DNA from 2 places in the Streptomyces sp. NPDC020965 genome. Region 2 is predicted to be linked to the other one. Evidence: riboswitches for the same ligand, from Rfam matches in the RefSeq annotation. Region 2 holds a riboswitch; the other holds the start of a gene.
What was found. Region 2 has a riboswitch for glycine ahead of gcvT (glycine cleavage system aminomethyltransferase GcvT). Riboswitches for the same ligand answer to the same signal wherever they lie in the genome.
Positions count from the first base shown of each region.

Region 1: it holds a riboswitch for glycine, as region 2 does, so the genes downstream of both, gcvP (aminomethyl-transferring glycine dehydrogenase) here and gcvT (glycine cleavage system aminomethyltransferase GcvT) in region 2, are expected to answer to the same signal.

Region 1 is NZ_JBIRRE010000011.1:1,946-13,971, reverse strand. It holds gene gcvP (aminomethyl-transferring glycine dehydrogenase) at 1-2,692, opposite strand, end outside; glycine riboswitch at 2,873-2,969, opposite strand; gene ACH4S7_RS28975 (PRC-barrel domain-containing protein) at 3,084-3,482, shown strand; gene ACH4S7_RS28970 (DNA polymerase IV) at 3,377-5,077, opposite strand; gene ACH4S7_RS28965 (MerR family transcriptional regulator) at 5,203-5,799, opposite strand; gene ACH4S7_RS28960 (bifunctional nuclease family protein) at 6,007-6,480, opposite strand; gene ACH4S7_RS28955 (MerR family transcriptional regulator) at 6,534-7,274, opposite strand; gene ACH4S7_RS28950 (FHA domain-containing protein) at 7,292-8,176, opposite strand; gene ACH4S7_RS28945 (DUF881 domain-containing protein) at 8,325-9,137, opposite strand; gene ACH4S7_RS28940 (small basic family protein) at 9,143-9,475, opposite strand; gene ACH4S7_RS28935 (DUF881 domain-containing protein) at 9,472-10,404, opposite strand; gene ACH4S7_RS28930 (sugar phosphate nucleotidyltransferase) at 10,502-12,026, opposite strand, start outside.
Region 2 is NZ_JBIRRE010000005.1:345,882-357,907, forward strand. It holds gene ACH4S7_RS17985 (L-serine ammonia-lyase) at 1-926, opposite strand, end outside; gene glyA (serine hydroxymethyltransferase) at 1,120-2,379, opposite strand; gene gcvH (glycine cleavage system protein GcvH) at 2,421-2,798, opposite strand; gene gcvT (glycine cleavage system aminomethyltransferase GcvT) at 2,975-4,090, opposite strand; glycine riboswitch at 4,239-4,335, opposite strand; gene ACH4S7_RS18005 (AAA family ATPase) at 4,555-5,229, shown strand; gene ACH4S7_RS18010 (enhanced serine sensitivity protein SseB) at 5,461-6,282, shown strand; gene ACH4S7_RS18015 (enhanced serine sensitivity protein SseB C-terminal domain-containing protein) at 6,399-7,187, shown strand; gene ACH4S7_RS18020 (ABC transporter permease) at 8,098-9,102, shown strand; gene ACH4S7_RS18025 (ABC transporter substrate-binding protein) at 9,200-10,987, shown strand; gene ACH4S7_RS18030 (ABC transporter permease) at 11,275-12,026, shown strand, end outside.

The sequences.
Region 1 (12,026 bases), on a different contig from region 2:
GCGGGTTGTCTTCGGCGGGCCACTCACCGACCGCGACCTTCTCGATCTCGCCGCGGATCGCGATCATCGCCGCGCAGAAGCGGTCGATCTCGTGCAGATCCTCGCTCTCTGTCGGCTCGATCATCAGCGTGCCGGCCACCGGGAAGGACATCGTCGGCGAGTGGAAGCCGTAGTCGATGAGCCGCTTGGCGATGTCGTCGACGGTGACACCGGTCGACTTCGCCAGCGGGCGCAGATCCACGATGCACTCGTGGGCCACCAGACCGGCCGGGCCCGTGTAGAGGACCGGGTAGTGCGGCTCCAGCCGCTTGGCGATGTAGTTGGCCGCGAGGACGGCGACCTGCGTGGCGCGCTTGAGACCCGCCCCGCCCATCAGCCGGACGTACGCCCAGGAGATCGGCAGGATGCCCGCCGAGCCCCAGGGCGCGGCCGAGATCGGTCCCACACCCGTCTCCGGGCCGGCGGTCGGCTGGAGCGGGTGGTTCGGCAGGTACGGCGCGAGGTGCGCCCGCACGCCGACCGGGCCCACCCCGGGGCCACCACCGCCGTGCGGGATGCAGAACGTCTTGTGCAGGTTCAGGTGCGAGACATCGCCGCCGAACTCACCCGGCTTGGCGAGCCCCACCAGTGCGTTCAGATTGGCGCCGTCGACATACACCTGGCCACCGGCCGCATGGACCTGGCCGCAGATGTCGGCGACGTGCTCCTCGAACACACCGTGTGTGGACGGGTAGGTGATCATCAGCACCGACAGCTCGTCGCGGTACTGCTCGATCTTGGCCCGCAGGTCCTCGACGTCGACCTCGCCGTCGCCGGCGGTCTTCACCACGACCACCCGCATCCCCGCCATGACCGCGCTGGCCGCGTTCGTGCCGTGCGCCGAGGACGGGATGAGGCAGACCGTACGCCGCTCGTCACCGTTGGCGCGGTGGTACGCGCGAACGGCGAGGAGACCGGCGAGTTCGCCCTGCGAACCGGCGTTGGGCTGGATGGAGACCTTGTCGTAGCCGGTGACCTCGGCGAGACGCTCCTCCAACTCTTCGATGAGGGTCACGAAGCCGGCGGCCTGGTCGATGGGGGCGAAGGGGTGCAACTGCCCGAACTCCGGCCAGGTGACCGGCTCCATCTCGGTGGTCGCGTTCAGCTTCATGGTGCAGGAGCCGAGCGGGATCATGCCGCGGTCGAGCGCGTAGTCGCGGTCGGCGAGTCGGCGCAGATAGCGCAGCATGGCCGTCTCGGAGCGGTGCTGGTGGAAGACCGGGTGAGTGAGGTAGTCGTCCGTCCGCAGCAGGGCGGCGGGCAGCGTGTCCTCGGCCGTGTCGTCCAGCGCCTCGATGTCGCCGGTCACGCCGAAGGCGGCCCAGACGGCGGACACCTGGGCGCGGGTGGTGGTCTCGTCGCAGGCGACGGAGAGCCGGTCCGCGTCGACCAGGTGCAGATTGACCCCGCCCGCGCGGGCGGCCGCGGCCACCTCGGCGGCCCGGCCCGGGACCCGTACGGTCAGGGTGTCGAAGTACGAGCCGTGCACGACCTCGACGCCGCCCGCCGTCAGACCCGCCGCGAGCACGGTGGCGTAGCGGTGGGTGCGTCGGGCTATCGTCCGCAGACCGTCCGGACCGTGGTAGACGGCGTACATGCCGGCCATCACGGCGAGCAGCACCTGCGCGGTACAGATGTTGCTGGTGGCCTTCTCCCGGCGGATGTGCTGCTCCCGCGTCTGGAGCGCGAGGCGGTAGGCCCGATCACCGTCCGCGTCGACGGAGACGCCGACGAGCCGTCCGGGCAGGCTGCGGGCGAACTTCTCGCGCACGGCCATGTAGCCGGCGTGCGGTCCGCCGAAGCCCATGGGCACACCGAAGCGCTGGGTGGTGCCGACCGCGATGTCCGCGCCCAGCTCGCCCGGCGAGGTGAGCAGGGTCAGCGCCAGCAGATCGGCGGCGACGGTGACGACGGCACCGATCTCGTGCGCCTGCTCGATGACGGGCCTCAGGTCGCGTACGGCACCGGAGACGCCCGGGTACTGGAGCAGCACGCCGAAGACACCGCGCCCGGCGATCTCCTCGGGGATGCCGTCGCTCAGGTCAGCGGTGACGACCTCGACGCCGGTCGGTTCGGCACGGGTCCGGATCACGGCGGCCGTCTGGGGCAACACCTCGGCGTCGACCAGGAAGACGCCTTCCTTGACCTTGCCGACGCGGCGGGCGAGCGACATGGCCTCGGCGGCGGCCGTGCCCTCGTCGAGGAGGGAGGCGCCGGAGGTGGGTAGCCCGGTCAGTTCGGCCACCATGGTCTGGAAGTTCAGCAGGGCTTCGAGTCGGCCCTGGGAGATCTCCGGCTGGTAGGGCGTGTACGCGGTGTACCAGGCCGGGTTCTCCATGACATTGCGCAGGATGACCGGCGGGGTGAAGGTGCCGTAGTAGCCGAGGCCGATCATCGGCGCGAGCACGGTGTTCCGGTCCGCGAGGGAGCGCAGCTCGGCGAGCACCTCCGCCTCGGTGCGGGCGTCGGGGAGCGCGAGCGCCTCGGTGCTCTTGATCACGTCGGGGACCGCGGCGGCGGTCAGCTCGTCCAGCGAGCCGTATCCCACCTGCGCGAGCATCTTGGCCTGGGCCTCGGCGTCGGGTCCGATGTGGCGCTGCTCGAAGGGGATGCCCCGCTCCAGCTGGGAGAGCGGAATACGGTTGGCGGTCATGTAGGCGGCCTCCTGGTCTGACACGACCTGCGAGGGGCATCGCGGCGGATGCCCTGGACGGCCTCCCCCTCTGTCATCTCAACCTGAGAGCTTCACCGGAACGTCAGCGTGCGACGCTCCGGCTTTCACCGTCGGTGAGAGCGGATGCCGTCAAACGCCCGCCCTGCTTTCCAGAGTGACCTCGTCCGTGCGGTACAGGTGCCTGAGAGATTCCGGGGAGGATTTGCTCCTTCGGCGCCACCGCTGTCCTTTCGGTGGACTCTCCCGCACGGGGTCAGCAGCCGCTTGCCAGCCTACCAGCGCGGCTTCCGGCCAATCGCTCAAGTGGCCGAATCCACCGATGTGCCCTTTCGTATGAATCACAGAGCAGTTGCGACCTTTTGGAGGGACCGTGCAGACCGATATCGATCCGCGCAGCCTGATCGGCCGCAAGGCGTTCGACCGCGACGGGGCCAAGATCGGAACGGTGGACGAGGTGTACCTCGACGACGCCACCGGTGCACCCGAATGGGCGGCGGTGCGCACCGGGCTCTTCAGCCGGGACGCCTTCGTCCCGCTCGAACCCAGCACCTTCGCCGACGACGTCCTGCGGGTCCCGTACGAGCGCTCGCTGATCAAGGACGCGCCCGACTTCGGTGTGGGCCGCCATCTCTCCCCCGAGCAGGAACTGCAGCTCTACCACCACTACGGTCTCGCGCTCTCCGCCGCCCCGGAGACGCCCGCCCCGCCCCCGGGCGCCGCCGCCCCCGGTGACCGCTCCTTCGGCCGGGTCGCCGGCGACGAGGAGTGAGCCGAGGTCACCAGGGGGACCGGCGCCGAGGGCTCCAGATCGGGGTCATCGACCAGGAAGGTGCGTACGCGGCCGGGCCGGGAGCCCGGTTCCTCGAAGCGCACGGTGACCCGGCCGACACCGCTGCCCTGGACCCATCCCCGTCCGTGCGTGGCATGGAGCACATCGTGTCCGGCCGACCAGCGCCGCCCACCGGGCGCCCCGGGCTCGCCCCCGGCGCCCGTCCGGTCAGCCGGGGCGGACGCGGGCGCGGTGGCGGCGGGCCCGACTCCGTCGGTCCGCTCCGTCTCGCCCCGGCCTCCCGGAGCGGCGGCTCCCGCGTGCTGATCGCCAGGCCCTCCCCCGGCGCCCTCCGGCGCCGCCACACCCGACTCACCCCCGCCTGAATCGACCGAATCACCGGATTCGACCGGAACCGCCCCACCGATCGTCGCCGCTGTCCGGGCCGCCGGCTGAGCCGCCGATCGGGCAGCCGCCGCCTGAGCCTCCGCCGCCTCGGTCTCCGCCGCGGCCTGGGCCGCCTGTGCCGCCTGGGCGAAGAGATCCTCCTGTGTGTAGTCCGCCAGTCCGCTCACCCCCACCCCCAGCAGCCGCACTCCACCCGTGGTGTCCACGGCCTCCAGCAGCCGCCCCGCCGCCTCCCGTACCACCGTGGCGTCGTCCGTCGGCCCCCGCAGCGTCTCCGACCGGGTCAGGGTCGAGAAGTCGTACCTCCGGACCTTGAGGACGATCGTCCGTCCCGAGTGCCCGGACTCCCGCAGCCGCCCCACACACCGCTCGGCGAGCCGCTCCACCTCGGTCCGGATCCTGACCCGGTCGTGCAGATCGACGTCGAAGGTGTCCTCCACCGACACCGACTTCGTGTCCCGCTCCGCCACCACCGGCCGGTCGTCGTGGCCCAGCGCCATCCGGTGCAGCGAGGTCCCGTGGGCGGTGCCCAGCAGCCGCACCAGCTCGTCCTCGCCCGCCTCCACCAGGTCAGCGCAGATCGTCATCCCCGCCCGCCGCAGGTGCTCACCGGTCGCCGGCCCGACCCCCGGCAGGGTCCGCACCGACAGGGGGCCCAGCAGCTCACGCTCCGTACCAGGCTCTATCAGCACCAGACCGTCCGGCTTGGCCCGCTCGGAACCGATCTTCGCGAGCATCTTCGACCCGGCGAGCCCCACCGATCCGGTCAGCCCGGTGACGGCGAGGATGTCCGCGCGCAGCAGCTCACCCGCCGCCCGCGCCGAAGCCGAGTCGTCGGCGGCGCCCGCCGCCTCCAGATCCACGAAAGCCTCGTCCAGGCTCAACGGCTCGACCAGCGGTGACAGCCCCCGCAACAGCTCCATCACCTGCTCGCTGATCGAGCGGTAGAAGGAGAAGCGCGGCACGAGATACGCGGCGTTCGGAGCGAGTCGCCGGGCCTGCGCCATGGGCATGGCCGAATGGATCCCGAACCGCCTCGCCTCGTACGAACAGGTCGCGACCACGCCACGCGGGCCGAGGCCGCCCACCACCACCGGTTTCCCGCGCAGGCTCGGCTTCGCCGCCTGCTCGGCGGCGGCGAAGAACGCATCCATGTCCAGATGCAGAATCGTCGGCGCGGATCTCACATCTCTGATGCTGCCCTACGCCACTGACAACCGCCCCGACCGATGACCCCGCGGCGCCACGGCCCGGACCGCGTCCGCCCGTACCAGAGGTGACTCCGAACCGCCGGGGACGGTGGTGGACCGCGTCAGACCGCCCGGTCGCGCCGACGTCTGGCCAGCTCATCGGTCGGATTGTTGCCGATCAGCGTCTCGCCGGTGTCGACCCGCTCGCCGTGCAACTGCGACAGCGCGGTCTCCACGTCCCGCCAGACCACACCGACGGCGATCCCGAAGACGCCGTGGCCGCCCTGGAGCAGGTTCACGACCTCGTCGGGCGAGGAGCACTCGTAGACCGTCGCCCCGTCGCTCATCAGCGTCATGCGCTCCAGATCGGCGAAACCGCGCGCCCGCAGATGCTGCACGGCGGCGCGGATGTTCTGCAGCGCCACCCCGGTGTCCAGGAAACGCTTGACGATCTTGAGGACCACGACGTCACGGAAGCTGTAGAGCCGCTGGGCACCGGAGCCGTACGCCGGCCTGACGCTGGGCTCGACCAGGCCGGTACGGGCCCAGTAGTCGAGCTGTCGATAAGTGATCCCGGCCGCCGCGCAGGCGGTCGGTCCCCGATAGCCGACCGTCTCCGTGGACGGTTCGTCCGCACTGCTCTGGAGCGGATACGGCCCGCTCTCCCCCAGACTTCGTCCGAGGGCGCCCCCCACCGCACCGTCGCCGCTGCTTCTCACGCCGACCCTCCGTCCTTGACCTGCCCACTCGAAGGTAGGGAGTCACCAGGGGTGCGTCAACGATCGCCACACTCGGCACGCCGAGTGATAATCACCCTGAGAGTGGTTTCCCGTGCCCCAATTCGGGGAAAGGGTGCTCGAATGGGTGGAAACGCTCGTTCGGTAAGGGAAATGGTTTCACCCTCGACACACCCCTGCCGGGAGCGGTCACTGGCTGTTGGTCCCGAAGTCCTCCGGCGAGATCTGGTCCAGGAACTCCCGGAACTTCTCCACCTCGTCCTCCTGCTCATCGGGGATGGCGATCCCCGCGTCGTCGAGCACCCCGTCACTGCCGAAGATCGGCGTACCGGTGCGCAGAGCGAGCGCTATGGCGTCCGACGGACGCGCGCTCACCTCGACTCCACTGGCGAAGACCAGCTCCGCGTAGAAAACCCCTTCACGCAGGTCGGTGATGCGGACCTCGGTGAGTTCCTGCCCCACCGCCTCCAGCACGTCCTTGAAGAGATCATGGGTCAGCGGTCTGGCCGGTGCCATGCCCTGCTGGGCGAAGGCAATGGCGGTCGCCTCCCCGGGACCGATCCAAATGGGGAGGTACCGGTCGCCTCCCACTTCACGCAGGAGCACGATCGGTTGGTTCGAGGGCATTTCCACCCGGACACCCACAACGTCGAGCTCGTTCACACAGCAACCCTAGGACGTGCCCGACCCGTTTGGGTAGTCGGGCACGTCCAAGATCAGTGGAGTCGCACTCCGAGAGCCGACTGCATCAGGGCCGCGTGCAGCCGTACGGACAGGCCGACCAGCTCTTTCGCGGTGGCCTCGGCATGTGCTCTGGTCTGCGGATTCCGGTGCCGCCGCAAGGGTGCCACCACCTGCTCGACCAGCCCCGCCTCCCGCTCGGCAGCGGCCTTCATGGCGCGAAGATGCCGCGGCTCAAGACCGAATCCGCCGAGTTCGGCCACCAGCCTGGCCACGGTCACCGCCTCGGCGTCGAAACCGCCGTCCGCCCGCTGGACGAGCAGCCCGTACGACTCCCACTCGGCCAGCTCCTCCTCGCCGACCTCGGCGGCGGCCAGCAGCTCGGCGCGGCCGATCCGGGCGGCGGTGCGCTGCTCGGTGTCGGCCTCCCAGCTACCGTCCAGCGTGTCGCGCTGCTGGCTCTGCGCGGGCAGCCGGACCTGCTCACCCCGGGCGAGCGCGTCGAGATGCTCTCGGATGACCTTCAGTGGCAGATAGTGATCCCGCTGCATCCGCAGGATCTGTGCCAGCCGCGCCACGTCCTCCGGAGTGAATTTGCGGTACCCGGAGGGTGTGCGCCTCGGTTCGACCAGCCCCTCGGCCTCCAAGAAGCGGATCTTCGAGATCGTGACCTCGGGAAACTCGTCACGCAGCCGCCCGAGCACCGTACCGATGCTCATCAGTCCGTCGGCCGCGGTGGCGGTGCCGTGACCGGCACCGCCCATCGGTGTTCGCATGTGCCTTCCCTGACGGGTTACACGCCCCGCTGGCTGGCGTAGAAGACCAGTCGGTACTTGCCGATCTGGACCTCGTCACCGTTGGCCAGATAGGCCGATTCGATCCGCTCACGGTTGACATAGGTGCCGTTCAGGCTGCCGACGTCGGCGACGCTGAAGCTGCCGTCGGGACCCCTGCGGAACTCCACATGGCGCCGCGACACGGTCACGTCGTCCAGGAAGATATCGCTCTGCGGGTGCCGGCCGGCCGTGGTCAGCTCGCCGTCGAGCAGGAAGCGGCTCCCGGAGTTCGGCCCACGGCGCACCACCAGCAGCGCCGAGCCGAGCGGCAGTGCCTCCACGGCGGCCTGCGCCTCCGGCGACAGTGACGGCAACTGCGTCTGGCCCGTCACCTCGGAGTCGTACGCCTCAAGGCCGGAAATGGAGATCGTCGAGGTCGTCTCCGACGCGCGCTCGGCGGGGACCCCGCCCTTCAGCGGCGCGCCACAGTTGGAGCAGAACCGACTGGACTCCGGATTGCGGTTCGCGCACCTGGTACACACCGTCACAGCCGCCATGGACGGAGCCTCCTGCCGCGGCTGACCCCCGTGGGGGTTGGTCGCATACGGGTCGGGGGTGAACCCACCACCCGCATTCGAGGTCGGTGGTTCCCCGAAACCTATGCGGCCGGGACCGGCGGGGTCAACAGACGACGCGCCCCGGCCCCCCGGATTGCCACCGCCCGGACCAGTGACCTCGTCCCGGTAGAGCGGCCGCTCAGTGCCCTGCTCCTCTTCCTGACCACCACGCCGCGCGCGATGCCTGGCGTTGCCGCCTTCGTCGCGTGCACTCTTGCCGAACAACTTCGCAAACAACTTCACGGGCGATTCCCCTTGACCGAAATAGACCCGCCCGTGGGGCAGGACGAACCCTCAATGACTACACCTGCCGACCCGGACATACTCACAACGTCCGTACCCGTCAGACAGTTTCCACCACGCGGCACCGGTTCGACATGCCGACCCCCCGCAACCTCGTGCCCCGGTCGGCGAGACCTCGTACGCCCCCGCCTCACTGGGCCGACGACCGAGCGTAGTCAGGCCGCTTCGCGGGCCGCAAGGCATCCACGACGATCTCCTCCGAGCGGGCCACCGTGGCGGTGGCCTGCTCCTTCTCCAGTGTCTGCACCACACCACCGGGGATGTTCAGGGCAGGCTCCAGATCTTGCGGTTTGCCGATGACCTTGAAGATGTACGGTGCGGCGATCCGGTTCCCATCCACCTCGATGTCACCGCCCGAGCCGGTGAGATAGGTATCGGCCACGACCCTGTTCTCATTGACCTGGATCGCCTCCGCCCCCGCGGCCCGCAGCTCCTGGATCGCGTCGAGAAGCATGTCCGACTCCACGGTGCCGGACTTGTCCCCGATCGTCAGCGTGATGCCGGGCCCCTGTGCCGCGACAGTACCGGCCAGGATGCCCAACTGCTGCTCCTTCCGCCGCGTCTGCTTGCGAGCCTCTTCCGCCTGGTCAGAACTGCTCTCCAGCTCCGTGCGCTGGTCCTCCAGACTCCGCTTCTCGTCCTCCAGCCGCTGGGTGCGGTTGTCCAGCTCGTCGAGGATACGGACCAGATCCTCCTGCCGGGCCCCGCGCAGGGCGCTGTTGTCACTGGTGGAACGGACCTGGATGGCGAGCCCAAGCCCCAGGACGAACAGCAGCACGGCCACGGTCAGTTGAGCACGGGTGATCCTCGGCGGCCAGAGACCGGCGAACAACCGCTGACGTCCGGTCAGGTGCCCGCCGCTACCGAGCTGCTTCGGCGCCGCGTCGGGCTCGGCAGCCCCGGAAGTCCGGCCCTCGTCCCGCGGCAGCTCGTCACCGCTCATCGGCCTCACGCCCGGAACACGTGGCGCCGGATGGCGGCCGCGTTGGAGAAGATCCGGATGCCGAGCACGACCACCACGCCCGTGGAGAGCTGGGCACCCACACCGAGCTTGTCGCCGAGGAACACGATCAGCGCCGCCACCACCACGTTCGAGAGGAAGGAGACGACGAAGACCTTATCGACGAAAATACCGTCGAGCATGGCCCGCAGGCCGCCGAACACGGCATCCAGGGCGGCCACGACGGCGATCGGCAGATAGGGCTCGACCACCGCCGGCACTTCGGGCCGGACCAACAGTCCGACCACGACTCCCACGACGAGGCCAAGTACCGCGATCACGATGTGCCCTTCCCTGTTCCTGCCGCGCCCTGCTCGCTGGCCTTCCCGGCGTCGGCGATGTGCGGCTCTGCTGTACGTACGATCAGGCTCGGAGCCGCCGGAAGACGCACCTCGTCCTTGTTGGAGATGCGGAAACGGATGGAGAAGTTCTCCCGCAGCGCGTGCAGATACTGTCCGTCGGCACTGTCCTGGAACGCCGTGCTCAGATGTTTCCCGTCCCCCACCGCCAGCACTCTGTACGGCGGCACCAGCGGTCTGTTGTCGACCAGTATGGCGTCGCCCGCGGCACGGATCGCCGACAGGGCGGTCAGCCGCTGACCGTTGATGGCCACGGCCTCCGCCCCGGACTCCCAGAGGCCGTTGACGATCCGCTGCATATCGCGGTCCCGTACCCGGCCGGTGTCACTGAAACCGCTGCTGTCCCGGGGGCCACCGCCGCCGCTCTGCTCGGTGTTCTTGGCGTCGTCCACGACGAGTTCGACACCGGGGCCCTCGACCTCGGTCGCCCCCGCGAGAAGTCCGACCGTCTGCTCCTGACCGCCGCCCTGGGTCCGCAGCGCGCGCCGCTGCCGCTCCCCCACCTCGTCACGGAGCTTGTCGACACGCCGCTCCAGGGCGTCCACGTCCGAGGTGTCCGCGTCGACGCGGTCGATCAGTTCCTCGCGCTCCTTCGCCACCACAGGCGCCGATATCCGCGCCTCGGCGACCCCCACGGTGACGATCACGGCCGCCAGCACCAGACCGGCAGCGAGCGCGAGCCTGGCCCGCAGGGTGGGCGGCAGCCCGCCGCCCTCCGCTTTCCGCCGGGCGGTCGCCTCGGCGTATCCGTCGTCGAGGCTGTGCTCCATCACGGTCGTCAGCAGCGACATCGACGCATCGGGACGTGGCGGTGGAGAACCAGTGCTCCGAACGGGGGGCTGCTGCGACATGCCGCACATCGTCGCACGTCGCGGGTGCTACCGCCGAATGGCCCCACCGGTGTGCCGGGGGCCGTCCACGGACGACTCCCGGCACATCGATCACACCTCAGTCACCAGCACCGTCCACGACCGATGCCCACTCGTCGAGCAGCGCCTGGGCCGACGCGTCGTCGGGCCCCTCGGCCCACAAATGGGTGACGGCTTCCGAGGGATCGGGCAGCACCATCACCCACCGGCCGTCGGCCTCGACCACCCGCACACCGTCGGTCGTGTCCACATGTCGCTCACCCGCCGCCTCGACGACCCGGCGCATGACGAGCCCCTTCACCGCCCACGGGGTTGCCAGATCACGCTTGAGCACATGCGCCCGCGGAATCCGGGCGTCGATCTGGCTGAGGGTGAGCTGCGTACGGGCGACCAGCCCCACCAGCCGCACCAGAGCCGCCGTACCGTCGAAGACGCTGCTGAACTCCGGCACGATGAAACCACCGCGCCCGTCCCCACCGAAGATGGTGGTGTCCTCACGGCCGACCCGGGTCAGATCGTCGGGCGACGTGGTCGTCCACTCCACCTGCGTGCCGTGGTACGCCGCCACCTGCTCGGCGATCCGTGTGGTCGTCACCGGCAGCGCCACCCGCCCGCTGCGCCGTTCCGCCGCCACCAGATCCAGCAGGACCAGCAGCGCCCGGTCGTCCTCCACGATCCGGCCACGCTCGTCCACCAGCGAGAGCCGCTCCCCGACCGGGTCGAACCGCACCCCGAAGGCCGCCCGCGCGGATGCCACGATCTCCCCGAGCCGCACCAGACCGGCCCGCCGCCCGTCGGCGGACTCGGTGGGTCGAGCCTCGTCGAGCCCTGGATTGATGGTCAGGGCGTCGACCCCGAGCCGCCCCAGCAGACTGGGCAGCACCAGCCCGGCACTGCCGTTGGAGGCGTCCACGACGACCTTGAGACCGGACTCGGCGATACCGGTGATGTCGATGTTGCGGAGCAGGGATCCGGTGTACGAGTCGAAGACACTGGCCGGGAAGTACAGATCCCCGATCTCACCGGGGAACGCCCGCCGGTACTCCTGTCGCGCGTAGACCCGGTCCAGCTTCCGCTGTCCGGCCTGGGAGAGATCCGCCCCCCGCTCGTCGAAGAACATGATGTCGACGGAGTCCGGCACGCCCGGCGAAGTCCGGATCATGATGCCGCCGGCACTGCCGCGCGCGGTCTGCTGCCGGGCCACCGGCAGCGGCACATTCTCCAGGTCCCGTACGTCGATGGCACTGGCCTGAAGCGCCGAGATCACCGCCCGCTTGAGCGCCCGTGCGCCACGGGAGTGGTCCCGCGCGGTGGTGACCGTGGAGCCCTTCTTCAAGGTGGTGGCGTACGCGCCGGCCAGCCGTACGGCCAACTCCGGCGTGATCTCGACATTGAGGATCCCGGAGACGCCCCGGGTGCCGAAGAGATGCGCCTGGCCGCGCGACTCCCAGATCACCGAGGTGTTGACGAAGGCGCCGGCCTCGATGGTCTTGAAGGGATAGACCCGGACATTGCCCTGGACAATCGATTCTTCACCGACGAGGCACTCGTCCCCGATCACGGCTCCGTCCTCGATCCGGGCGGCCCGCATGATGTCGGTGTTC
Region 2 (12,026 bases):
TCCGCGCCGGGGACGAAGTTCATGTAGTAGTGCAGTACGGCGGGGATGATGCCCGCCGCGCCGTTGGTGGGGGCGGTGACGACGCGACCGCCCGCGGCGTTCTCCTCGTTCACCGCCATCGCGTAGAGGGTGATCCACTCCATCGCGTGGGCCAGCGGGTCGCCCTCGGCCCGGAGCTGGCGGGCGGAGTGGGCGGCGCGGCGGCGGACCTTCAGGCCGCCGGGGAGGATGCCCTCGCGGGCCATTCCGCGCGAGACGCAGGACTGCATCACGCTCCAGATCTCCAGCAGGCCCTCGCGGATCTCCTTCTCGGTGCGCCACGCCTTCTCGTTCTCCAGCATCAGGCCGGAGATGGAGATGCCGGTCTCCCGGGTGAGCCGGAGCAGTTCGTCGCCGGTGCGGAAGGGGTACTTCAGCACGGTGTCGTCGAGCTTGATCCGGTCCTCGCCGACGGCGTCCTCGTCCACGACGAAACCGCCGCCGACCGAGTAGTACGTCTTCTCCAGGACGGTGCCGCCGTCGATGTCGTAGGCGAAGATCGTCATTCCGTTGGCGTGGTACGGGAGCGTCTTGCGGCGGTGCAGGATCAGGTCGTTGTCGAAATCGAAGTCGATCTCGTGCGCCCCGAGGACGGAGAGCTTCCCCGAGGTCTTGATCTGCTCCACCTGCTCGTCGGCCGTCTCCACGTCCACCGTGCGCGGGGAACTGCCCGCCAGGCCGAGCAGGACGGCCTTGGGGGTGCCGTGGCCGTGGCCGGTGGCTCCGAGCGAGCCGTACAGCTCCGCGCGGACCGACGCGGTGTGGGCCAGCAGACCCTCGTTCTTCAGTCGGCGCGCGAAGAGGCGGGCGGCGCGCATGGGGCCGACCGTGTGGGAGCTGGACGGGCCGATACCGACCGAGAACAGGTCGAAGACCGAGATGGCCACGGGGAGACTCCTCAAAGCTGTGGAAGACGACGTTGTCCGCCGGGGGTGGTGCGTGAGTGCGGGACGCGCGGAGTGAGAAAGGGAGACACGGGGGACGGGGGAGGACGGTGGGGGCATGGGTGGGGGCACCGCGCGCACTCTCCAGTGTGCGCGGTGCCCCGAGAATTCGTACGGGCGTACGCGTACGAAAGTTCTACAGACCCGGGTAGAGCGGGTGCTTCGCGGCCAGGTCGGACACCCGCGCCCGCAGGGCGTCCGCGTCGTACGACGGCTTCAGCGTCTCGGCGATGATGTCCGCCACCTCGCGGAAGTCGGCGTCCTGGAAGCCACGGGTGGCCAGCGCCGGGGTGCCGATCCGCAGCCCCGAGGTCACCATCGGCGGCCGGGGGTCGTTCGGGATGGCGTTGCGGTTGACCGTGATGCCGACCTCGTGGAGTCGGTCCTCGGCCTGCTGGCCGTTCAGCTCGGAGTTCCGCAGGTCCACCAGGACAAGGTGGACGTCCGTGCCGCCGGACAGGACCGAGACGCCGTGCTCGGTGACGTCGGCCTGGATCAGGCGCTCCGCCAGGATGCGCGCGCCGTCCAGGGTGCGCTGCTGGCGCTCCTTGAAGTCTTCGGTGGCTGCGACCTTGAAGGAGACCGCCTTCGCGGCGATCACATGCTCCAGCGGACCGCCCTGCTGGCCCGGGAAGACCGCCGAGTTGATCTTCTTGGCCAGCTCCTGGGTGGAGAGGATCACTCCACCGCGCGGGCCGCCCAGGGTCTTGTGCGTCGTGGTGGTGACCACATGCGCGTGCGGCACCGGGTTGGGGTGCAGCCCGGCCGCGACCAGGCCGGCGAAGTGGGCCATGTCGACCATCAGATAGGCGCCGACCTCGTCCGCGATCCGGCGGAAGGCCGCGAAGTCCAACTGGCGCGGGTACGCGGACCAGCCGGCCACGATCAGCTTCGGCCGGGACTCCTTGGCGAGCTTCTCGACCTCGGCCATGTCCACCTGGCCGGTGGCGTTGTCCACGTGGTACGCGACCACGTTGTACAGCTTGCCGGAGAAGTTGATCTTCATGCCGTGGGTGAGGTGCCCGCCGTGCGCGAGGTTCAGACCCATGATCGTGTCGCCCGGCTTCAGCAGCGCGAACATCGCCGCCGCGTTCGCCTGGGCACCCGAGTGGGGCTGCACATTGGCGTGCTCGGCGCCGAAGAGCGCCTTGACCCGGTCGATCGCGATCTGCTCGACGACGTCGACGTGCTCGCAGCCACCGTAGTAGCGGCGGCCGGGGTAGCCCTCGGCGTACTTGTTGGTGAGGACCGAGCCCTGGGCCTCCATGACCGCGACCGGAGCGAAGTTCTCCGAGGCGATCATTTCGAGGGTGGACTGCTGACGGTGGAGCTCGGCGTCGACGGCGGCGGCGACATCCGGGTCCAGCTCATGGAGAGGGGTGTTGAGAAGCGACATCTCGGGTCCCTGTCGTGGTCGTGGTCAGTGGCCGGCGCGGGTCAGTTGCCGGCGAATTGGGTGTACTCGTCGGCGGTGAGCAGGTCCTCCGGCTCGCCGTCGATCCGCACCTTGAAGAGCCAGCCACCCTCGAAGGGGGCCGTGTTCACCAGCGAGGGGTCGTTCACCACGTCCTCGTTGAATTCCGTGACCTCACCCGAGACGGGGGAGTACAGATCGCTGACGGACTTGGTCGACTCCAGCTCGCCGCAGGTCTCGCCCGCGGTCACCGTGGAGCCCACCTCGGGGAGCTGGGCGTAGACGACATCTCCGAGCGCGTTGGCCGCAAACTCCGTGATGCCGATCGTCGACACGCCGTTCTCGGCGGTCGACAGCCACTCGTGCTCCTTGCTGTAGCGGAGCTGCTGGGGGTTGCTCATGACCTGAATTCTCCTGTACGCGGGACGTGCGGATGAACGGGCGGGGGGTGGGGGTGTCGCGGAGTGCCGAGGATCACGCCGGGGGCGCGTCCGCGGTACGCCGTACGGCACATCGGCCGGGCGGCACGGCTCCGGAGGATGTGGCGCGCGTCACTTCCGGCGGGTGCGGGCGCGGGTCACTTCTGGCGCTTGTAGAACGGCAGCGCCACGACCTCGTACGGCTCGTGCGCGCCCCGGATGTCCACGGCGACGCCCTCGGTGCCGGGGGCGGCGTGTGCCGCGTCCACGTAGGCGATGGCGATCGGCTTGCCCAGGGTGGGGGAGGGGGCGCCGGAGGTGACCTCGCCGATGACCTTGCCGGCGGCGACGACCGGGTAACCGGCGCGGGGGACCCGACGGCCCTCGGCGATCAGTCCGACCAGCTTGCGCGGCGGGGCGGCCGCGGCGCGTTCGGCGGCGGCGGTCAGGGCCGCGCGCCCGACGAAGTCGCCGGCCTTCTCGAACTTGACCACCCTGCCCAGGCCCGCGTCGAACGGCGTGAGCGCGGTGGTCAGCTCGTGCCCGTACAGCGGCATCCCCGCCTCCAGGCGCAGGGTGTCGCGGCAGGAGAGCCCGCAGGGGACCAGGCCGACGCCCTCGCCCGCCGCGGTGAGCGCCCGCCACAGCTCCTCGGCGTGCTGGGGCGCCACGAACAGCTCGAAGCCGTCCTCGCCGGTGTAGCCGGTACGGGCGATCAGCGCGGGGACCCCGGCGACCGTGCCCGGCAGGCCCGCGTAGTACTTCAGCCCGTCCAGGTCCGCGTCGGTGACGGACTTCAGGATGCCGGGGGACTCCGGACCCTGGACGGCGATCAGCGCGTAGGCGTCCCGGTCGTCCCGGACCTCGGCGTCGAACCCGGTCGCCCGCTCGACCAGCGCGTCCAGCACGATCTGGGCGTTTCCGGCGTTGGCGACGACCATGTACTCGGTCTCGCCGAGGCGGTAGACGATCAGGTCGTCCAGGATGCCGCCGTCCTCGCGGCAGATCATCGTGTAGCGGGCGCGCCCCTCGCCGACCGAGCCGATGTTGCCCACCAGCGCGTGGTCCAGCAGGGCGGCGGCCCCGGGTCCGGTGACGGTGATCTCGCCCATGTGCGAGAGGTCGAAGAGCCCGGCCCGGGTGCGGACGGCGTTGTGCTCGTCGCGCTCGCTCCCGTACCGCAGCGGCATGTCCCAGCCGGCGAAGTCGGTCATGGTCGCGCCCAGCGAACGATGCAGGGCATCGAGGGCGGTGTGACGCGGGGCGGTGCTCATAGATGTGGCTCCCAGGGCAGGCCGACGAGGACGATCCTCCCCATCTGTCATCGGAACCTGAGAGGTTCGTCGCGACCACGCGGACAGGTGGTCGTGACTTGCACCTTGGGTGGAGCCGCTCGACAGCGGCCCGCTTTTCAGATCTGCCTCATCGCACGCGGTACGGGGCCTGAGAGATTCAAGGGAGGAACTTGCTCCTTCGGCGCCCGGCACCTGGGTGCCCGGGACTCTCCCGCGTGGATTCAAGCGGCCTGTATGCAGTTTTCGGGCACATCATTGCACGCCTCGCGGCCCGGTGGGGGGTGTGGTGGCGATCGTTCCGATCGGGCCCGCGATCGGGCGGCCAGGAGGGGGCGCCACGCCGCTACATGACGCGCCTCAGCAGCAAATCGGTTGTGTCCCATTACCATTTCTTTACGCTTCATGGGCAAGTGTGTGGGTGACCTGACATGGGGGAGGGTGTGATGACGTTGCAGCACTCCGGTGCCTACGCCACGACCACGGGGGTGCCCGCGCCACCACGGGCACCCGTCCGGGAACTGCTGGGGGAGCCCGCGCCCGTCCTGCGGGACCTGCGGGGGCGCGGGGGGCGCGGCACGCGGTCCCTGATGTTCGGAGCGGGTGATGTGGTGGTGGTCTCCGGACTGCCGGGCAGCGGGAAGTCCACCCTGATCCGGCGCGCGGCGAGCGGCTGCCGCATCGACTCGCAGGACACCCGGGACCGCTGGGACGCGAAGACGCCGCGATTCCTGCCGTACGCCGCCTACCGTCCCTTTGTGCGATTCGCGCACTACGCCGGGTTGCGGCGGGCCCTGCGCTCCGGCGAGAGCGTCGTGGTGCACGACTGCGGCACCCAGACATGGGTGCGCCGCTGGCTGGCCCGGCACGCGCGGCGCCGGGGCGTCGCGCTCCATCTGGTGCTCCTCGACGTCCCGCCGAAGGTGGCGCGGCAGGGACAGCGCGAGCGCGGCCGGGGAGTCTCCGGGTACGCCTTCGCCCGGCACCGGCGCGCGGTGGGCCGGCTGATCGCCGACGCCTGCGCCGGCCGGTTGCCGCGCGGGTGCACTTCGGCGGTGCTGCTGGACCGTGACGCGGCGACGCTGCTGCGGCGGGTGGGCTTCGAGACCCGGGCGCGCTGAGCCGCCCCCCGTCCCCGCTCCCGCCGCCTCCTCCCGCGTGCTCCTCCGGCCTCCTCCCGCGTGCTCCTCCGGCCTCCTCCCGCGCCCTCCTCCCGCGCCTGCTCCTTGTGGCGGCCCGCCGCACACCCCGGCCGGGGCGGGCGGCGGGCCGCCACGCCCTCCGACGGCACTAAAGTCGGGGGCGTAGCTGTAGGGACAGCCGGCTGGGGAGCCGGGGGAGAGGGCCGGCGCATGACCATTCCGGAGCAAGCACTTCCGCATCCGTCCGGCGGCGGCGACTGGCCCGCCAACGAACTCGAAGAGGTGCTCGCCGCCTCGATCGGCACCCCCGCCGCCGGGGGGCGGCTCATCGAGGTGCTCGGCCGCAGCCGCCTCTGGGTGCCGCTGCCCAACGGCGGTTCCCCCGAGAGCCGCGAACTGGATCTCCCCACCCTGGAGATCGACGGCGGCGCGTACGTCCCCGTCTTCAGCTCCGAGCGGCAGTTCCTGGCCTGCGTCGGCGGCCATATGCCCTTCACCGTCGCGCCCGCCCGCGAGTTCGCCCGCGGCCTCCAGCCCCAGCTCGGTATCGCCGTGAACCCCGGCGGCACGGTCGGCGCCCCGCTGCCGCCCACCGCCGTCGCCGAGCTGTGCCGGGCCGGCCGCACCCCGCTCGACGGCGCCGACAGCGGCGGCCGGGTGCGGCTGTTCGAACCGGACTGGCAGGAGGACCCGCTGGACTTCCTCACCGCCGCGGCCGAGGAGTTCCGGGTGACCGGCGCCGTCCTCACCGCACGCCGGGCGCTCGCCTCCGTCGAGGGCGATCCACCGGCCCTCTTCATCGGCGTCCAGCTCGCGACCACGCACGCCCAGACGATCCAGCCGGACCCGCTGTCCCACGCGCCCCAGGGCACCGACATCCGCACCGCCCCGCTGGACGCCCTCGGCCGGGCCCTCGGCCGGGCCCCGGTCGGCTGGCCCGTCAACCTCGTACTCCTGGACGTGGCCCAGGACCCGGTCACCGACTGGATCCTGAACCGGGTGCGCCCCTTCTACCAGCGGGATCACGGATAGCGCTCGCCGCCGTCAAGTCGGCGTCAGGGGCGCCGATTAAGCTGGTTCCACGGTCTGACCTCCCACCTGCTGGAGGTTGTGGGGAATCGCGAGTCGAAAGAGGGGCGGGAACCAGGGTGAGCGCGTCAGGCACCGCGGCGGCCGGGCACGTCGAGCACATGCTGCGCCAGGTGACCCCCGGGCGCTATGACGCGTACGAGGCGTTGCTGAAGGCGCTCGCCGACCCGGCACACGGCCAGGTCTGGATGCTGCTCTGGCACGGCGGCCCCGGTTCCCCCGACGCGCAGTACGGGAACATGGAGATCGACGGCGTCGGCTACGCCCCCTGTGTCACCTCCGCGCAGGAGCTGGCCGTCTCCGGCTGGAACCGGGGCCATGAGGTCGTCGGCGGGCTCGACATCGCCCGCGCCCTCTACCCCGACCGCTGGGGGATCTGGCTCAACCCGCACGCCCCCGGCGGCGGGGTCGGCATCCCCTGGCCCGATCTGCGGCGGATCGCCACCGGACTCGACCGGATGCCGGCCGGACCGCTGCGGCTCTCCGAACCCGCCATCGAGATCCCGCAGTTCTACGCCGTGCTCTCGCGCAACGCCCACCACACCGCGCCGATCCGCTCGCTGCGCCGCGCCTGGGTGCAGCCCGCGCTCGGCGCCCCGTATCTCGTCATCGGGCTCGACCTGTACGACACCGGCCGGCAGTCGGTGGACGCGGTCCGGGCGATGATGCAGCAGTCGATCGCGGCGGTCCCGGAGGGGCTGCCGGTCTCGACGGTCGCGATGTCCGACGAGTACGACCCGGTGACGATGTGGCTGCGGGCCAACGCCCGCCCGTTCTACGACCGGGAGGCCCATGCGCCTCCGGGCGCGGCAGGTGGTTACGGCTACCCCCCGGCCCCCGGCCACTGACCCGGTCGCCCCCCTGCCCCACCGGCCCGGTCCCCTGACGCGGTCGCCACCCCCGTCACCCTGACCCGTTCACCCGGACCCGGTCTCTGCCCCGGCCACCCCGGCCCGGTCGCCGACCCGCCCGCGCGACCTGCCCCGGGACCCGCTCCGCGATCTCCGCGTCCTTCTCCGGCCGCGCCCCGCACCCCAGGGTTGGTTTTCGGCCGCCCAGCGCCCCCGCCGCCCCCGCCGTGCACCGGCCGGCCGCGCCCCCGACACCTCGTGCGGACCTGACGAGGGGCCTCGCCTCCCCCGTACGCCCCGCGCGTCCAGGACCGCCGCCGCTCCGCTCCGCGGCGCCGTCACGATCCCTGCGGGCACTCGGCCGGGGAGTGATTCCGCGTCCCCCGAACCGTCCGGCCGGGAGGTCTCCCGCCGTCGCGAACGCGGTCGGGGGCGTGCGCCCGCGCATCGCTATTTCGCTCACCGCTTCGCATATCGGAATAGCGCCCTTTTTGCCGCGCTCGGTGTTCTGGTGCCTCCGTTCCTTTTCTCCCTCAATTCACGTAGTTGGGCCGCTCGGCGGCCCGGATATTTCCGGCCACATACCGGTCCGTATAGCGGGAACTGTCTCAACTATCTTCCGATATGGGGCAGATGGCGTCCCGCTCAGTCACGGGCATCGTCCGGATAACGGAATCCCTCTACACGCATCACGTTTGGGCAACCATTCCCGATGAGGGCTGGCGGGTGATCGCGCGACCGTTGAAGACTCCCGGTCAGCAAGGGGGATTAACCCCCGGGTACGGCGCGCTTCACCGGTACTTCTCGTATCAAACGCATCAGGCGCACCAGTTGTTGTTGTGAACGAAGCCGCTCCCGGCGGCGGGTACGGGCCGATCGCCTTCGGCCGAGAGGGGTCCCCACCACGATGACGGCACCATTGCACGACACCAGCGCGGACGCGGAGAAGACCGCGCCCGCCGATGTCGCGGGCCCCGCGGTCAGGAAGTCGGTCGAAGGGCGCTCGCTGCGGCAGATCGCCTGGAGCCGTCTCAAGCGGGACAAGCTCGCGCTCGCCGGAGGCATCGTTGTCATCCTCCTGGTGCTCGTCGCGATCTTCGCGCCGCTGATCGTGAGCCTGTTCGGCCACCCGCCCAACCAGTTCCACCAGGACAAGATCGACCCGCTCTTCGGCACGCCCACCGGGTCCTTCGGCGGCATCAGCTCCGAGCACCTCCTCGGTGTGGAACCGGGCAACGGCCGCGACGTCTTCAGCCGGATCGTCTACGGGGCGCGGATCTCGCTCCTGGTGGCCTTCCTCGCCGCCATGGTCGCCGTCCTCCTCGGTACCGTGCTCGGCATCGTCGCCGGCTACTTCGGCGGCTGGGTCGACTCGGTCATCAGCCGGGTGATGGACATGCTGCTGGCCTTCCCGCAGCTCCTCTTCATCATCTCGCTGGTCTCGGTCCTCCCCAACGATCTGCTCGGCATGACCGGCAGCAGCGTCCGCATCGCCATCCTGGTCGCCGTGATCGGCTTCTTCGGCTGGCCGTACGTGGGGCGCATCGTCCGCGGCCAGACCCTCTCGCTGCGCGAGAAGGAGTACGTCGAGGCCGCCCGCAGCCTGGGCGCCGGCCAGCGGTACGTGCTGTTCAAGGAGCTGCTGCCCAACCTGGTCGCCCCGATCACCGTCTACGCCACGCTGATGATCCCCACCAACATCCTCACCGAGGCCGCGCTCAGCTTCCTCGGCGCGGGCGTGAAACCGCCGACCGCTTCGTGGGGGCAGATGCTCTCCACGGCGGTGGACACCTACCAGTCCGATCCGACCTTCATGGTCGTCCCCGGCCTGGCGATCTTCGTGACGGTACTGGCCTTCAACCTCTTCGGCGACGGCGTGCGCGACGCGCTCGATCCCAAGGGCACCCGTTGATCCAACTGAACGCGCCCCTGCCACAGATGGCCGGCGGCTCCCCGAAGGTCCCCGGCACGCAGCAGGGAACCGCGCTAACCCGGAGGTTGCAGGAACAATGACACCGACACCCCTGAGCTCGTCGAGGACCAGGCGTATCGCCGGAGCGGCGCTCGTCGTGGCCGCCCTCACGGCCACCGCGGCGTGCGGTGGCGGCGGTTCCAAGGACAAGGACGGCGGCGGCGACGGCAAGGCCGCCGGGTACAACGCCGGTGTGAAGGGCGTCGCCAACGCCTCCGCCAAGAAGGGCGGCACGCTCAAGTTCATCGGCAAGCAGGACTTCGACTCCACCGACCCGCAGCGTCAGTACTACGGCATGGCCTGGGACTTCTCCCGGTTCTACGCGCGCCAGTTGATCTCCTACGCGCCCAAGCCGGGACCGGCCGGTGCCGAACTGGTGCCCGACCTCGCCAAGGCCAAGGGCGTCGTCTCCAACGCCGGCAAGACCTACACGTACCAACTGCGCGAGGGGATCACCTGGGAGGACGGCACGCCGATCACCTCCCAGGACATCAAGTACGGCATCCAGCGCACCTGGGCCACGGACGTCATCACCGGCGGCCCGGCCTATCTGCGCCAGGTCCTCGACCCCAAGGGCGCGTACAAGGGCCCGTACAAGGACACCACCCCGGACAAGCTCGGTCTGGGGGCCATCCAGACCCCGGACGCCAAGACCATCGTCTTCAATCTGGCCACGGCCAACAGCGACTTCGAGCAGATGCTCGCCATGCCGTCCGGCTCCCCGGTGAAGAAGGAGAAGGACACGGCGGGCAAGTACCAGCTGAAGCCGTTCTCCTCGGGCCCGTACAAGTTCGAGTCGTACACCCCGAAGAAGGGTGCCGTCCTCGTCCGCAACGACAAGTGGCAGAAGGCGTCCGACCCGATCCGTGCCGCCCTGCCGGACAAGATCACGGTGACGATCAACTCGAACATCGAGGCGATCGACCAGCTGCTGATCAAGGGTGAGTACGACGTCGACCTGAACGCCACCGGGATGTCCCAGGCCGGCCGCACCACCGCCCTCAAGCAGCACAAGGGCAATGTCGACAACATCGAGACCAGCTTCATCCGCTATGTCGACATCGCGACCAAGGTTGCGCCGTTCAACAACGTCGAATGCCGCAAGGCGGTCATCTACGCGGCCGACTACAAGTCGATGCAGACGGTCCGCGGCGGCCCGGAGGCCGGTGGTGACATCGCCACCAACATGCTGCCCAAGTCCATCAAGGGCTCGGACGACTACGACCCGTACGGCATCCTCGCCCGCGACGGAAAGCCGGACGTGGCCAAGGCCAAGGCGGCCCTGAAGGCGTGTGGCAAGCCGGAGGGCTTCGCCACCACCATCAGTGCCCGCAGCAACAACCCCGGCGAGGTCCAGACGGCTGAGGCGCTCCAGCAGTCCCTCCAGGCCGTCGGCATCAAGGCCGAGGTCGACCCGATCGACGGCGCCGAGTCCTCCAGCATCACCGGTTCGCCCGCCGTGGTGAAGCAGCGCGGTCTCGGCCTGGTCATGACCGGCTGGGGTCCGGACTTCCCGACCGGCCAGGGCTTCTCGCAGCCGCTGGTCGACGGTCGCTTCATCGCCCCGAACGGCAACTACAACGTCTCCGAGACCAACGACCCGAAGATCAACAAGTTCTTCGACGACGCGCTCCGGGAGACCGACGTCGACAAGGCCGGTGAGATCTACAAGCAGATGAACCACGCCGTCGCCGACCTCGCCGTGCAGATGCCGTTCATCTACGAGAAGAACTTCACCTGGCGCAGCTCGCGGCTGACGAACGCCTACTCCACGGCGGCGTACAACGGCCGGTACGACTACGTCTCGCTGGGCGTCGTCAAGTAGTCCCCGCCCCACCACGCCCCACCCCTCGCTGAACCGCTCCCACGGCATCACGACCACGCGGAGCGGCCCCCGTGGAGCACTCCTGCAAGGGACTGCTCCACGGGGGGCTCTCGTCGGCGCTCTCCCGTGGAGCGACCCCCAGCGGCCCCCGGTCGAGGGGCGGCCCCACGAGGGTGAGTCACACCCACCATCGCCCACCCCGCCAGTCCCGAAGGGCAGGTGATGGCCGCAGGCGGCGGCCGGAGGGACCCCACCGGGTCCCCGAGACCGTCGCCGGGCCGCGCACAGTGCTTGCATACGTCATCCGGCGATTGTTCGCCGTCGCCATGATGCTGATGGTCGTCACCCTGACGACCTTCGTCATCTTCTTCGTGCTGCCCAAGTGGGCCGGCTCCGACCCGGCGTACCTCTTCGCCGGGAAGCAGACCGACCCCGCCGCCATCGAGGGCATCCGGCAGAAGCTGGGGCTCTCCGATCCGGTGCTGGTGCAGTTCTGGCACTTCGTGCAGGGCCTGTTCGCCGGTCGGGAGTACGCCAACGGCGCCGATGTCACCAACTGCCCCGCCCCGTGCTTCGGCTACTCCTTCCGCACCGAGCAGGAGGTGTGGCCCCAGCTCACCGAGGCGATCCCGGTCACCCTGTCACTGGCCGCCGGTGCCTGTCTGCTCTGGGTCGTCGGCGGTGTCGCGGCCGGAGTCGTCTCCGCGCTGCGCCGGGGCACCCTGTGGGACCGGGCCGCGATGACCGTCGCACTGGCCGGTGTCTCCCTCCCCATCTACTTCACCGGTCTGCTCTCGCTGGCCGTCTTCAGCTACCAGCTCGACTGGATCAGCGGAGAGTACGCACCGGTGGAGGAGGACCCGGTCCAGTGGTTCCGGACCCTGATCCTGCCGTGGATCACCCTCGCCTTCCTGTACGCGGCGATGTACGCACGGCTCACCCGGGCCACCATGCTGGAGATCATGGGTGAGGACTACATCCGTACGGCCCGCGCCAAGGGGCTCACGGAACGCGTGGTCATCGGGCGGCACGCGATGCG